DNA from 2 places in the Herbaspirillum sp. NPDC101396 genome. Region 1 is predicted to be linked to the other one. Evidence: riboswitches for the same ligand, from Rfam matches in the RefSeq annotation. Region 1 holds a riboswitch; the other holds the start of a gene.
The links. Region 1 has a riboswitch for cobalamin ahead of ACIROY_RS12390 (TonB-dependent receptor family protein). Riboswitches for the same ligand answer to the same signal wherever they lie in the genome.
Positions count from the first base shown of each region.

Region 2: it holds a riboswitch for cobalamin, as region 1 does, so the genes downstream of both, ACIROY_RS19795 (TonB-dependent receptor) here and ACIROY_RS12390 (TonB-dependent receptor family protein) in region 1, are expected to answer to the same signal.

Region 1 covers NZ_JBIWNT010000003.1:570,941-578,669, reverse strand. Annotated here, with positions in the region: gene ACIROY_RS12395 (FecCD family ABC transporter permease) at 1-385, opposite strand, end outside; gene ACIROY_RS12390 (TonB-dependent receptor family protein) at 403-2,325, opposite strand; cobalamin riboswitch at 2,388-2,649, opposite strand; gene ACIROY_RS12385 (protein phosphatase CheZ) at 3,063-3,797, shown strand; gene ACIROY_RS12380 (chemotaxis protein CheA) at 3,797-5,716, shown strand; gene ACIROY_RS12375 (chloride channel protein) at 5,804-7,129, opposite strand; gene ACIROY_RS12370 (CysB family HTH-type transcriptional regulator) at 7,173-7,729, opposite strand, start outside.
Region 2 covers NZ_JBIWNT010000005.1:530,348-538,076, reverse strand. Annotated here, with positions in the region: gene ACIROY_RS19815 (LLM class flavin-dependent oxidoreductase) at 1-775, opposite strand, end outside; gene ACIROY_RS19810 (ABC transporter ATP-binding protein) at 772-1,536, opposite strand; gene ACIROY_RS19805 (FecCD family ABC transporter permease) at 1,536-2,615, opposite strand; gene ACIROY_RS19800 (ABC transporter substrate-binding protein) at 2,612-3,745, opposite strand; gene ACIROY_RS19795 (TonB-dependent receptor) at 3,735-5,918, opposite strand; cobalamin riboswitch at 6,170-6,420, opposite strand; gene ACIROY_RS19790 (ABC transporter substrate-binding protein) at 6,564-7,729, shown strand, end outside.

The DNA.
Region 1 (7,729 bases):
CCAGGCCGAACAGCAGCAGCACCGCCAGGCCGGCGCCCAATGCAGCGCCGACGGCAGCGATATTCTGGCGCGGCAAACCGATGGACGCAGCCAATAGCATCGCCAGCAAGGCACCCGCCGCAGATCCGCCGGAGACGCCAAGCACATAGGGTTCAGCCAAGGGATTGCGTAGCAATACCTGCATCAGCGCGCCCGCCATCGCCAGCAAGGCGCCGACGGTGAACGCCGTCAACGCGCGCGGCACGCGCAATTGCAGCAGCATGGCGATATCGGCAGAATCGCCGCTTGGGCGCAGACAGCCGGTGCTGCCGCACAGACCCGCCAGCACGAGCGCCAGCCCGGCCAATACGGCCAGGCAGGAAAGCACCAAGATCGCTCTGCGCATGAAGTCCTTGAGGTGATTTAAAAGTCGTAACGGGCGGTGAATTTTACTGCACGGCCGCTTTCCGGATAGATGCCCGAGGCGCAGCCGAAGGCTTGCGAGAAATAACGCCGGTCGCCCAGGTTGCTGCCGGTCAGCGCCAGCTCCCACGTACTCACGCGCATCGCGTAGCGCGCATCGACCGTGGTGTACGACGGCATGCGCGCATTGCAGGTATTGCTGAAGTCACTGCCGTAGCGCTGCGCATCGGCCCACAGCACGCCGAGGTTGACGGTCTGGTTGCCGGACTGCCAGTTGAGCCGCGCCGAGGCAGTATTCTTTGGCACCAGCACCATTTCCTTGCCGGCATTCGGACCGTCCGTGAAGGCGGCTGCAATGTGTTGGAAATTCGCCTTGAGGCTGAAGTCGGCGTTCAGGCGCGCGGCGGCGTCCAATTCGACGCCCTGCCGCTTGGTCGGATCGAGATTGACGTTGGCACCAAATGCGCCGACGGTGGGATCGTAAAACAACTCATCCTTGATGCGATGTCGAAACCACCTGAGCGTGGCATTGTTGTCGGCGCCGCCCCAGGTGGCGCCGAACTCCAGGTCATGCGAAGTCTGCGGCTTGAGGATTTGTCCGGCCGCCAGCACGATGCCGCGGTTTTCGTCCGCGGTCGGCAACCGGTAGCTTTGACCGGCTTTACCGAACAGGCGCAGCGACGGCAGCACCGCGTGGCTCGCCTGCACCTCCCAGGCGTTGACGCCTTGCGCCTTGTCGTAGGCGTTGGCGGTGCTGCGCTTGTCCATGACCTCATGGCGCAAACCCAGCGCGATACGGGTGTTGCCGGCGATCTGCACTTCGTCGCGCACGTAGGCCGCGCGCGCAGTCTGCGCCGCGTCGCCGCTGCCGTCGACGTTGCCGATCCCCCATTCGGAGAAATCGACGCCGGCCACCAGTTCGTTCTTCAACACGCCACCTTCGGCGATGTGGCGCAAGCGCGGCGAGAACTGCGTGGTGCGGCTATGCACTTCACTGACCGCGCCTCCGCCATAGCTGGAACGCGAAATCTTTTCGCGATGCGACAACTCGGCCGCGGCTTCCAGCGCGCCGAACTTGCGCTCGAAGAAAGCGGTGATGCGGTCGCTGTCGTAGGAGCCGTAATCTTTCGGCGTGGTGGCCTGACGCGGATTGGTAAGGAATTGCGCCATGCTCAGCGAGCCGGCCAGGCCGTAGTCGGCGCGTGCGAGATCAACCCGCAAGCCGAAGCGACCTTGATTGGAAAACCATTGCGCCGTGCCGCTGAAATTCTCCTGGTTGGAAGCATTGTTGTCGCGGTAGTTGTCGGCATGCTGTTTGCTGTACGCGGCATTCAGGGCGAAGCCGTCCCAGCCCTTGGCGACGCTGGCGCGGCCGCTGCGCAAACCGTTGCTGCCGATTTCGCCGACCACGCTGCCGTGGATTGCATCCGCAGCCGGGCGCTTGGTGATGATCTGGATCGTGCCACCGGTGGCGCCGTCGCCATACAGCACACTGCCGCCGCCGCGTACGATCTCGATGCGCTCGACCGAGTCGATCGGCACCGACGACAGCAAGGCGGTCGACAACTCGTTTTCCGACAGTCGGACGCCGTCGATCAGGATCACCATGTTCTGATCGCCATTGCTGCCGAAGCCGCGCATGTCTAGCGCGAAGTCGCCCGGCCCCGCCAGGCTTTGACGGCCATACACGCCACCCAGTTTGCGGATCGCCTCGTTGATGTTGTCGATACCGGCGTTGCGGATGTCTTCGGCGCCGATCACGGTCGCGCCCACGGGCGGAAACGCAGGATCGTTCGGAAAGCGCGACGCCGTAACGACGACCGGCGTGAGGCCGGGGTCGTCGGCGGCCTGCGCCAGCGATTGTGCAAGTGAAAACACAGCGCAGGCGATCGCGGCGCGGCGGGATGGGACGGTGAATTTCATGATGTCGTTTTGCAATGATCTCCGGGCCTGCCTCCCCGCAAGCCGGATTGAAATGGAACGCCTGGGCGTTCCCCTGTCGTGGCCGGTATCCGGGCTGCAAGCCTGGCCCGCCGCGCCTTCCCATGCCTTGCCGCGCGAAAGATGCGAGAGGGTCACAGTGGCGAAGTCGGCAGGTTGCCGTTCCGACAAGGAACGGCGCTTGCTTACCGTTGCGGGGGCAGCGCACGTTGGCGGAGGTCCTGGTTTCCCAGGCGACCGCGCCGTGCTTCCCGTTTAACTGCCGGCACGAACATGCCGGCGAGCACCAAAACGGCGCAATTGTATGCGCCAACGCCACAGGCGGCAATCATCCGTGACAAACGAAGCGGGCTTGCATTATGATTGCCCGAAGATCAACAAGATCGTCATAACGCCATTTAAATGGGGAATTTTCATCGCTTTTTAGCCGATGGAGCCGCTTGACAGGGACTTATAATCCATTCAACAAATAGCGGAAGTCCGTCCCTACCGGGACACTCTCCGGGGGATCGGGCAAAAACAGGGGCAAGCTCTCTACAGATTTTTTATTTGTTGCCGATATGCAATGGATATCCGGCGGCCGCTGCCGCGCACTTACAGCAACAGGAGCTTCATATCACCGAACCATCTCGTCGAACCATGTAATTCAGTTGTGACAGATTACCTGCCTCGCGGCGGAAGCAAATAACGCATCAAATTTGTATGGAGATACCAAGATCATGAGTGACGACGTTGATTTAGAAGCACTATTCGACGAGATTTCGGCGCAAACCCTGCCGGCTTCAGTCCCGGCAGCCGCGCCGGCAGTTTCGGCCCCCTCGGCCGCAACAGAAGATCCGCTCGAAGACCAGACCGACAAGCCCATGTACGAACGCCTGGGCGGCATCGTTCGCTTGTTGCACGACTCCATGCGCGAACTCGGCTACGACCGCTCGCTGTCAGACGTCGCATCGCAGATCGGCGATGCCCAGGGTCGCCTGGAGCATGTCGCCACGCTGACCGAACAAGCCGCCAACAAGGTGCTCAATTCGATTGACGCCGGCATGCCTGCGCAGGACGCACTCGCCAGCAAAGCCAAGGACATCGATGACCGCTGGGCGCGCCTGTTTGCCGGCCAGATGACCATCGACGAATTCAAGAACCTGGCCAACGATTCCAAGAAATTCTCTTCCGCCGTGATCGAAGCCACCGAGGTCGAAAAAGCCCGCATGCTCGAAATCATGATGGCGCAGGACTTCCAGGACATCACCGGGCAGTTGATCAAGAAGATCGTCGGCATCACCGCCGTGGCGGAACGCGAACTTGCGCAACTGCTGCGCGACAACGCACCGCCGGAAGTCAAGGCGGCGATCCAGGCCGACAAGCCGGTTGAGTTGTTGAACGGACCTTCTGCTCCCGGCTCGGCCATGGCGCAGAATGATGTGGATGACTTACTCGCTAACCTGGGGTTCTAATGGATGACGAAATGCTCAAGGATTTTGTCGTTGAGGCCTTGGACCTCGCGACTAGCGTTGAAGAGCATCTGCTGACTCTTGAACGGCATCCTGACGATCTGGAAATTCTGAACGCGGTTTTCCGCGCCTTCCACACCATCAAGGGCGGTGCGGGCTTCGTCAATTTGCCGGCCATGGTATCGGCCTGTCACCTGACGGAAAACCTGTTCGACGCCCTGCGCACCGGCAAGGCGCCGGTCACGCCGCTGGCGATCGAAGCGGCGCTGCAGGCCAGCGGCTTCGTCGCCGACCAGCTCAACGAGCTGGCCAACGGCGCCGATCCGGCCAGCCTGGCGTCGATGCCGCAGGACCTTGAAGACATTCTGACGCAAGCCATTGAAGGCAATGCGGCGGCGCCTGCTGTTGCTGCGCCTGCTGCTGCTGCTGCACCTGCTGCCAGTGCTGCAGCGCCTGTCAGTGCGGCCGCTCCGGCTGCCGGCTCGACGCCTTCCGCCAACGGCGGCGCCAGCGTTCTCGGCGCTGACGGCTCGCTTGACTGGAACGCCTTGTACCAGGCTGTGTCCGGCGGTACCGGAGAAGTTGCGCCAGTTGCTGCTGCAGCCGCCGAAGCAGCGCCTGCGGAAGCAGAAAGCAGCTCCGGCCATCCGAAGTCGCTGCCTTCGGCGACGCCGACGCCAAAGCCGGCCGCTGCCCCCGTACAAGCGCGCCGCGCCACCGACAATCAACCCGGCAACGCCAAGGAAGAAAGCATCCGTATCGATGCCGGCAAGCTCGACGCGCTGCTCGAAGTCGCCGGCGAATCGGTGCAAGCCGCCAACCAGGCCGCCGTGCTGCTGGAAAAACTGCAACAGTTCAAGTTCGAAGGCACCGCCGCATCGCTGATGTCGACGCTGGCCGAAACCCTGGGCCGCGCATCGCGCTACTCCAGCGAACTGCAACGCGCCACGCTGTCGACGCGCATGCAGCCGGTCGGCCGCCTGTTCCAGAAATTCCCGCGCCTGGTGCGCGAACTAGCCAAGGATCTGGGCAAGGACGTCGACCTAGCGATCTCGGGTGCGGAAACCGAAGTCGACCGCGTGGTCGTGGACAGCCTCTACGATCCGCTGGTCCACATGCTGCGCAACTCTCTCGATCACGGTATCGAAACCGATCGCGGCGCTGCCGGCAAGCCGAACAAGGCAACCATTTCACTCAAGGCATGGCAGGAAGCCAGCAGCGTCATGATTGAAATCTTCGACGACGGCAAGGGCATGGATCCTGATTTCCTGCGCAAGAAGGCGATCGGCAAGGGCCTCATCGGCGAACACGAAGCGCAAAGTCACGACGAAGCGCTGCAACTGGTGTTCCTGCCGGGCTTCTCGACCAAGGAAGTGGCGTCCAGCGTGTCCGGCCGCGGCGTCGGCATGGACGTGGTGAAAACGGCCGTGGAAAAACACCGCGGCACCATCCGCATCGATTCGACACTGGGCGTCGGCACGCGCTTCTCGATCCGCCTCCCGATCGAATTGTCGATCATCCCGACCATGCTGGTGCGTACCGCCGGTGCTGCATTGGCCTTGCCCATGGCAGTGGTGGAACGCGTGGTGGAATTGCCGGCCGAGTTCGATGAAGTCGGTGGCGCGCCGGTGTTGCGCGATCAGGGTCGTCCGTTGCCGGTGCATTCGCTGGCCGGCGTACTTGGCTATGAACCGGGCAATGAACGTGTCGGTATCGTCATGGCGGTGCCGCATCCGTACATCCTCAGCGTCGGCGCCGTGGAAGGCACGGCCGACCTGGTGATCAAACCGTTGACCGCGATCCAGACCAACGGCATTACCGGCACTGCACGCTCTGCTGAGGGTGAACTGGTGCTGGTGGTCGGCCTCTCGTTCCTGCTGGAAGGCTGCCGCTCCGCTGCCAAGGCTGTGGCGCAAGTTTAAGCAAACTCTTCAAGTCCCATCGAAAAAAGCTGAGCCCGTTCGCGGGCTCAGCTTTTTTTATGACCTGAGCAAATCCTTCTCAGGGCATCATTTGACGGTGGCGTGCGCGTAGCGCTCCGACAATGCCTCATACAGCGGCGGCGCAAAGAAGCGCGAGACGCGACTGCCCAGTAAGGCTGTCGCCATCAATGAAATCACCAGCGCATGGCCGTTGATCATTTCCATGACGATCACGAAGGCGGTGATCGGCGATTGCGTCACTGCAGCCAGATAGCCCACCATCGCCAGGGCGATCAGCATCGACAGCGACGTATGCTCGAACACCATGTGCAGCAGATTGCCGAAGCCGGCGCCGATCGACAGCGACGGCGCAAAGATGCCGCCCGGAATCCCCGGCAGGTAAGACCCCACCATCGAGGCCATCTTGGCCAGCGGATACCACGCTGACAACTGCGTCTGGCCGCTCAGCAAACCCTTGGCTTCGGCATAGCCGCTGCCGAAGGTCATGCTGCCTGCACACAAACCGACGATCGCGACGATCAGACCGCACACGGCGCCAAACACCACCGGACGCTCTGCGCGCAAGGCGCGCAGCGGTGCCGGAATCCACTTGTGCGTATTGAGCAGCAGCCAGCAAAAGATGCCACCGGCCACGCCCATCAGGATGCCGCTGACGATGACCGCGACGATCAGTTCGCGCGCGCTGTCATTGCCGGCATTGATGGTGCCGAAGTAGGTATAGTTGCCGTTCAGCCCGAGCGCGACGATACCGGCGAAGATGATGGTCGTGATGACGATGCCGCTGGCGCGTTGCTCGAAGCTGCGTGACAGCTCTTCAATCGCGAACACGATGCCGGCCAGCGGCGTATTGAAAGCGGCCGACAAGCCGGCAGCGGCGCCGGCCAGGATCAGGCGTCGTTCCAGAATGGCGCTGGGACGCGGATAGAAGCGGCGCATGTTGTACATCAGCGCCGCGCCGACGTGCACCGTCGGTCCCTCGCGGCCGATAGTGAAGCCGCCCAAAATACCCAGAAAAGAGATGCCGATCTTGCCGGCCAGGATCTTCAGCGTCAGCAACGCAGGCGCACGGGAAGGACGTGGCGTTCCGCGATCATTCTCCTCCGCCAGCGAGGCAATCACCTGCGGAATCCCGCTGCCCTCGGCGCCCGGAAAGAAGCGGCGCGTCAGCCACACGCACAAGGCGCTCATGGCCGGCGTCAGGACCAGCGGCAGCCAGGCGTGATCGCGCCGCATGGCGCTGAACATTTCGAAGCCGAAATCGATCAGCCAGGCATACATCACCGCCACCAGGCCGACCAGCACCGCGCCCAGCCACAGAATTCCGTATTGCATCCACAGCCGGCGCGCCCGGCGGAGAGTATGGCCATGCAGGCCGGCAAGCATAGACATCATCGCGTTTCAGTTCCCATCGTTGATCCGGCTGCCCGCAGGCAACTCAGAGCTCGTACATGTCCTTCTCGCCTTCCATGACCTGACCGATCAACTTGCGGTTGAGCGTCGGCGCCAGCAATTCGATGAAGGTGTAGACATAGCTGCGCAGGTAGGCGCCCTGCTTGAGCGCCACGCGCGAGACATTGGTGCCGAACAGGTGTCCGGCCGGCAGGGAGCGCAGACCGCGATCGCGCTCGGCGTCGAAGGCCATGCCGGCGATGATGCCCACGCCCATGCCCAGCTCGACGTAAGTCTTGATGACGTCGGCGTCGATGGCTTCAAGCACGATGTCCGGCTTGAGGTCGCGCAGCGAGAACGCGTGATCGATCTTGCTGCGGCCGCTGAAGGCGGCGTCGTAGGTGATCAGCGGATAGCCGGCGATTTCTTCCAACGACAGGTTTTTGGATTTCAGCAAAGGATGGTCGGGCGGCACCACCACCACGTGCTCCCATTGATAACATGGCAAAGAGACAAGTCCCTCTCCCGATGCCAGCGCTTCGGTGGCGATGGCGATGTCGGCCTGGTCGTTGCGCACCATCTCGGTAATCTGTTTGGGATTGC
Region 2 (7,729 bases), on a different contig from region 1:
CGTCGTCGAGACGCGTGCGCCACAAGCCGCGCGAGGCGAACAGGCGGCGCGCTGCTTCATGCGTATCAGCCGCCAGCGCCCAGGCCATCATGGCCGTATAGGGCGCTTCGCATAACGCACCGGGGCGGAACGCGGCGCGGTAGGCGTCGAACGCGGCCTCGGAAATTCCCACGCTTTGTTCTGCCGAATAGTTGAAACACATCGGCAGACCAAGCTGGCCGGCAGAACGCGCACCGTCGATGGAGGTCACCAGCAGCCAAGCTTGCGCGACGCCGGGATTGTGCGGCAGCGTCTTCAATCCGGCCAATTTGTCATCGTCGCCCGGCGTCTGCTTGGACAGCCACGTACACAGATCACGTATCTTTTGTTCAAACTTCAGGCGGTCGCCGTCGCCTCCGGGATTGAGCGCGCGGAAGGCATTGCCGTCACCGCCCGGCGAACGTCCAAGCCCGAGATCGATGCGTCCGGGCGCGAGCGCCTCCAGCACATTGAACTGTTCCGCCACCTTGAACGGCGCATAGAACGGCAACAGGACGCCGGCGGCGCCGATCCGGATGCGCGAGGTCAGCGCGGTGAGCGCACCGAGCAGAACCTCCGGCGCGCTGCCGACGATGGCGGGATTGCTATGATGCTCCGACACCCAGAAGCGGTGATAGCCGATCCGTTCGCAGTGCTGCGCCAGCTGCAAGGTATTGCGCAGCGCGTCGGCGTGCGTCGTGCCGGCGGAATAAGCCGACTGGTCGAAGGCGATCAGGAGTTTGCGCGCAGCGGTCATGGCGTGCGCAGGGGAATCACATAAGGAATATCGCCGTCGCTGCCGATGCGCGCGCTGACGCCGTAGACCGCCTCGATGTGCTGCGGCGTGAGCACCTCGCGCCAATGTCCCTGCGCCACCACACGGCCTTCCCTCAGCATCACCAGGCGATCGGCGAAACGCGCCGCCAGTGCCAGGTCGTGGATGGCGATCAGCACGCCGCTGCCTTGCGCGTCGGCGATTTCGCGCGCGGCGGTCATGGCTTCCAGCTGATGATGCAAGTCGAGATCGCTGGTCGGCTCATCCAGCAACAGCAAACGCCCCTGCTGCACCAGCGCACGCGCCAGCAGCACGCGTTGCCGTTCGCCGCCGCTGAGTTCGTCGCAGGGGCGCAGCGCCAGCGTCTGCAGTTTGAGGCGCTCGATGGCGTCGAGCACGATGCGGCGATCACGATCGCCGCTGTTCCAGGTGCGGTGCGGCGCGCGGCCCAGCGCAATCATGTCGGCCACGCGCAGCGACATGGCCGGACCGGTATGCTGCGGCACATACGCAATGGCGCGCGCCAGGTTGCGGCGCGACATGTCCTGCAGATTGTCGCCGGCCAGCGTCATGCCGGCGTGCTGCGACGGCATGATGCGGTTGATGCATTTGAGCAGCGTGCTTTTGCCGGCGCCGTTGGGGCCGACCAGGCAGACGATTTCTCCCGCGCCGACTTGCAGGTCGATGTTGTCGAGGATCAGGCGCTTGCCATGACGGTAATGCAATCCGGAGATCTTGAGCATCACAGGCCCGCCTTGTGCCGGCTCGACAGCAACAGATGCAGGAACAGCGGCACGCCGACGTAGGCGACGACGATGCCGACCGGGATGATCACCGGCGCGAACAACAGGCGTCCGGCCATGTCCGACAACAGCACCAGCAACGCGCCGACGATGGCGGAGAAGGGTAACAACCAGCGATGGTCGCCGCCGATCAGCAGGCGCGCGATATGCGGCGCCACCAGCCCGACGAAACCGATCACGCCGGTGAAGCTGACCACCGCAGCGGTGATCATTACCGCCACCACGGTCACCACGGTGCGCACGCGGCCGACCGCAAAGCCCAGCGAGGCGGCAATGTCGTCGCCGCCGGCGGCGAACGCATTGAGCGCCCAGGCATGCCATTGCAGCAGTGGCGCACCAAGCAGCAAGACGCCGCCGGCCACCGCGACTTCATTCCAGGTGCTGCCGTTGAGCGAGCCGAAGGTCCATTGCACGATGGCCGCGAGTTGCTGTTCGGTGGCGACGAACTGCACGCTGGCGGTCAACGCGCTGAACAAATAGGTCAGGCCGACGCCGCCCAGCACCAGCATGGTGGCGCTGACGCCGCGCAACGCCGAGAAGGCCAACACCAACGTCGCGCACAATACCGCGCTGGCGAAGGCGGCCGCGACGGTCAGATACAGGCCGCTCCAGGCGCCCGCGATGCCCGTCGCACCTGACAAGATCGCCAGCGACGCCCCGAACGCCGCCGCCGGCGAAATACCGACCGTGTAGGGACTCACCAGTGGATTGCGCGTGATGCCTTGCATGGCCACGCCAGCCAGCGCCAGGCCGGCGCCGGCCACCACCGCCATGACGATGCGCGGCAGCCGCAGCTGTTGCAGCAGCGAGATTTGCCACGCCGGAATGTCGCTCAGCCACGCCGCCGGCAGTAGCGGCGCGAACAGAGCGCGGAGGCTGGTCGCCATGCCGAATTTTTGCGCGCCCAGCGATCCGGCCAGCGCCATCGCGGCGATCAGCAGAGCGACGCCGGCGACCATCGCCAGCGCATTGCGACGCTGATGACGCTGCAACGCTTGCATGAGAAGAGTCTTGTTCATTTGCGCAGCTCCGCCAGCGATGCGGTGTAACCACCCGGCGCCGGCACCTGTTGAAAATCCTCCAGCCAGGTGCGCATGACCTGGTCGGGATCAATGTCTTTGAAGCGATCCGGATACAGCCATTTGGCGATCTGTAATGCACCGATGATCTTGGAACAACCGCCTGCCAGGTAATAGCTGATGTGATACACCTGCACAGGGGGATTGCGCACCGCCGGAATGCGATCGAAGCCGGGGCGCGCGGCGACCGCTTCCAGTACTTGCAGCGAGAACGCACGGCTATGTGGTTCGTACTGGCCTGGTTCAAGTTTGACGATGACGTCGGGCATGCGCGCGACGACTTCTTCCGGATCGACGCTGAAGCCCTGCACACTGCCGCGCGCCGACGGCTGGCTGAGGACGCTGACGTCGCGGAACACATTGACGCCGCCGCCGACCTCGACCATGTCGTGCCAGCCGGAGCCCTTCAACAGGGTCTTGTAGGCGCCGACTTCTTCAATGTAGACGCGCTTGCGCTGCGCCATCGGCAGGTTCTGCAAGCGCTGAGCCAGCAGGTCGCGGTAGCGGCGATAGAAAGCGTTGAGTTTGGTGGCGCGTTGCGGTTGCTCGAACAGTCGGCCGAACAGCGTGACGTTTTCTTCATGCTTGAGCACGTCCCAGGCAGTGACCACTACCACCGGGATGCCGAAGCGGCCGAGCACGGTGGCCGCCTTTTGCCAGTCGCTGTTGCGCGGGAAGAAAACCGCATCCGGCTGCATCGCGACGATGGCTTCGTAATTGGGACTCGACTGCCCCTGTCCTGCCAGCATGGCCGGCGTCACCGTCGGCCAGTAGCTATGGCTGCGCGCGGAGTCGATGTCGACGCCCACCACCGGCTGCATGCCGGCCACGGCGCGCACGAATTCGGTGGTGTAGCGGTTGAAGACGACCACGCGTTTCAGCGGCGTCTTCAGGGTGAGTTCACGACCGACGTCGTCCTTGAACGTCAGGCTGTGAAGGGTGTCTGCGGCATGGACCGAGGGCGCCCGCACCAGCAACGGCAGCCCCAGCGACAGCAGCAACAGCCGCAACAGCCGTCGTCGTTGGGGCTGCTGCTGTTGCTGCAGCGGAATGATCCGGTCAAAACGCATAGTTGCCGGTGACCGTGTAGGTGCGCGGTGCGCCCAGGATCCATTGCGTCGCCGTGCCGGCGTAGGTCGATGCGGCGTAGACCTTGTCGGTGAGGTTGTCGATGCGCAAATCGAACTTCAGCTTCGGAGTCGCCTTCCACGCCACGCCGGCGTCGAGCACGGTGTACGCCGGCAGGCGCGACTGGTCGGTGTTGTCCGAGTAGCGATCGCTGACGTAATGGGCGCCGGTGCGGGCTTCCACTTGCGGCGTGGCGTTCCACAGCACGAACAGGTTGCCGGTGCGTTTCGGCACGAACTGCGGACGGTAACCGGCCAGCGAGGTCGCCTTGCCGCCGACCGTGGCGACGAAGTTATCGAAGCGCGCCTGCAGCACCGAGGCATTGGCCTCGACGCGCCAGTCGTCGTTGAGCTTGAAGGTCAGCGAGCCTTCCAGGCCGCGCGACGATTGCTGGCCGACGGTGTCGGAGAGGGCGGTGTTGTTGATGTTCGGCGCCAGCAGGTTGTTCTTGATGATGCGATAAGCCGCCAGCGTCCATTCCACGCGGCCGTTCCACAAGGCTTGCTTGACGCCGACTTCGGCCTGCTTGCCCTTGGACACGCCGTACTGCATCTGCGATGCGCTGATGCTGGCCAGCGAGGTGACCGGATCGGATGCCACCGCGTATTGTGCGTACAGCGAGGTGTCGGTCACCGGTGTGAAGACCACGCCGGTATTCCATGACACCGCATTCTGGTTGCCGTTGGCGGTCAGGCGCGTGATGAAGTCATCGCGCTTGGTCTGGTAGTTGTCGCCGCGCAGCCCGCCGGTGACGGCCCATTGCTTGTTCAGCTGATAGCGGTCTTGCAGGAACAATCCGGCCTGGTCGACGGTAACGCGATACAAGGCGCGGATGGCCGGCGAGTTGCCCTGTGCGAACGTGCCCGGATTGAAGTTGAGCGCATTGACGGTGGTGCTGCCGGCGAAGTTGCCCGCGGCGTTGGTGTTGTCGTTGCGGTCGTAGAGTGAGCGGTTGAGGTCAAAGCCGACCACCAGCTGGTTCTTGTTGCCGAACAGCTCGCTGTCGATGGTGGCGTAGCCGTGATCGCCGTATTGGGTCTGTGCGCCGACGATGTCGCGGTAGTTGGAGCGCGCGACGTTGCCGGTGGCCGGGTTGTACGTGTAGGTATAGGTTTCCTTGTAGCGGCGGTCGTGCTTGATCAGGTAGACGTCGTTGTTGAGCACGACCTTGTCGTTGAGCTCGTAACGCGCGCGCAGATAGGTGCGGTTTTCGGTGAAGCGCACCTGGGCGTCATCGACGTTGTAATTCTTGAAGCGCGTGCCGGGTACGATGGCGCCGTTGACGATGGGCGTGCCTTCGTAGCTGCCCGGATGGATATCGGCGTAGTCGTTGGCCAGCGTCAGAGTCAGGTCGCGCGTGGCTTTCCACAGCAGCGAACCGGACACGGTCAGGCTGTCGCTGCGGCCGCGGTCCATCCAACCGTCCGAATTGACGTGGCTGACGTCGAGGCGATAGGCCAGCGTGTCGCTGAGCGGGCCGGTGCTGTCGAAGGCCTTGCGATAGGTGCCGAAGGAGCCGGCCGAAAACTGCACCTCATTGGACTGCTGTTTCAGATTCAGGTCGGGCCGCTTGGGCACGACGTTGACCGCGCCGCCGACGAAGCCCGTGCCGTACAGCACCGAAGCGGGGCCGTTGAGGAACTCCACGCGTTCCACATTCCACGGATCGACCGGGAAGGTCACGACGCCGCCGGCGTTGTACAACTGCAAGCCGTCGTACAGTTGCGAAATCGAATTGGGGCCGTAGAAGCCGCGCGCCGACAGCGAGTTGTTGCCGTTGCCGGAAAACGGCACCGAGGTCACGCCGGGCGCGCGCGTTTCGGCGTCGAGCAGGGTCTGGTAGCCACGGTCGCGGATGGTGTCGCCCATGATGACGGCGACGCTGGCCGGGGTTTCCAGCGGCGTCAGGTTGAGACGGCCGCCGGCGGTCGAGGGCGCCTTCAGGCTGCCGCCGTCCTGGGTCGATACCGTGATCTCGGGCAGCGAGGCCTCGGTCGCTTGTGCGAAGGCGGCGCCGGCCTGGAGGGCGGCAAAGGTACCGAACGCGCCGGCCAGCGCATACGGCAAATGAGACAGGCGCGGTTTGCCGGTGCGCAGCGATGCAGAGTGTTTCATGTGAGCTTCCCTTTGATGACCGCCATATCCGTGGTGCGTGGTGTATGGTGGCGGTCTGTTTTTGTACGGCGCGCATCCCCGCGCGCTGTGATCAAAGGAAACGGGCAAAACGGTGAGTGAGTGAAGTGCGAAGACGGCGGACGCACGAATGCGGCAAGCGACGACAGCTCTCGCAAACGGAGGCGGTCGAGCGGATGACGGATTCGGTATGCAGTGCGCAGTGCTTCGCAGTTCACGACATACCCCGGCCGCTCGCTTCCATCCGTTCTGGCCGGTATCCGGGCTAACAGGGCCGATCGCCTCGCCTTCCCATGCCTGAAATCTGAAGCGGCACAGTGGACTATGGAGGAAACCTGTCGCGCTACATCAATGCGCGACGCCTGTTTTACCGTTGCGGGGACAGCACACGTTTGCCGCTGCAACAACTAATACACAGCGCGTGTTTCCCGTTTAACTGCGGTCAAGGAATCTGACCGCGAGCACCAAAACTCCGCCATGATACGTGCGCAGATGGCTTCCTGCAATGCGGCCGTCCGGGTCCGCCGTTGCTGACATGCTGAATATTTTCCTTCCTGCAACAAGGACGCGTACAGGTGCAAATTCCCGACGCTCGCTATACTTGTCGTCTTTACCGGGAAGGACACCATGAATTCGCGACTCCGCTTTACGAACATACTGCAGTTCACCGCCGTTGCGGCGGCGCTGGCCACCGCAGGTTTTTCCGGCAACGCCGCAGCGCAAGCCACCATCAAGATCGGCGAGATCAACAGCTACAAGGCGCAGCCGGCTTTCCTCGAGCCGTACCGCCAGGGCTGGGAAATGGCGCTGGAAGAAGTCAACGCCGCAGGCGGCGTGCTCGGCAAGAAGCTGGAAGTGATTTCGCGCGACGACAACGGCAATCCGGGCGACTCGGTACGCGTGGCCGAAGAGCTGGTCAAGCGCGAACAGGTGTCGCTTCTGTTCGGCGGCTTCCTGTCCAACACCGGTCTGGCGCTGACCGACTACGCCAAGCAGCGCAAGATATTCTTCCTCGCGGCCGAACCGCTGACCGACAAGATCGTCTGGCACAACGGCAACAAGTACACCTATCGTTTGCGTCCTTCGACCTACATGCTGGTGGCGTCGCTGGTCAAGGATGCCGCCAAGCTCAAGAAGAAGCGCTGGGCCATCGTCTATCCGAATTATGAATACGGCCAATCCGCCGTCGCCAGCTTCAAGACGCTGATGAAGGCGGCGCAGCCGGACATCGAATTCGTCGCCGAGCAGGCGGCGCCGCTGGGCAAGATCGACGCCGGCGCGGTCACGCAAGCCCTGGCGGACGCCAAGCCGGATGCGATCTTCAACGTGCTGTTCGCGACCGACCTCGGCAAGTTCGTGCGCGAAGGCAATACACGCGGTCTGTTTGAAGGACGCGAAGTGGTGTCGCTGCTGTCGGGCGAGCCGGAATACCTCGACCCGCTGCGCGCGGAAGCGCCCAGCAACTGGCTCGTGACCGGCTACCCGTGGTACGCCATCAATACGCCCGAGCACAAGAAATTCGTCGACGCCTATCGCAAGAAATACAATGACTATCCACGCAACGGTTCGCTGGTCGGTTACAGCGCGCTGATGTCGATTGCGGCCGGGCTGAAGAAAGCCGGCAGCGCCGATTCGGACAAACTGGCGGCAGCGTTTTCAGGTCTGAAGGTGGAGACGCCGGTGGCGACCATCACCTACCGCGCGCAGGATCACCAGTCGACGCTGGGTGCTTTCGTCGGCCGCACCGGCGTCAAGGACGGCAAGGGCATCATGAGCAGCTTCGTGTACGTCGA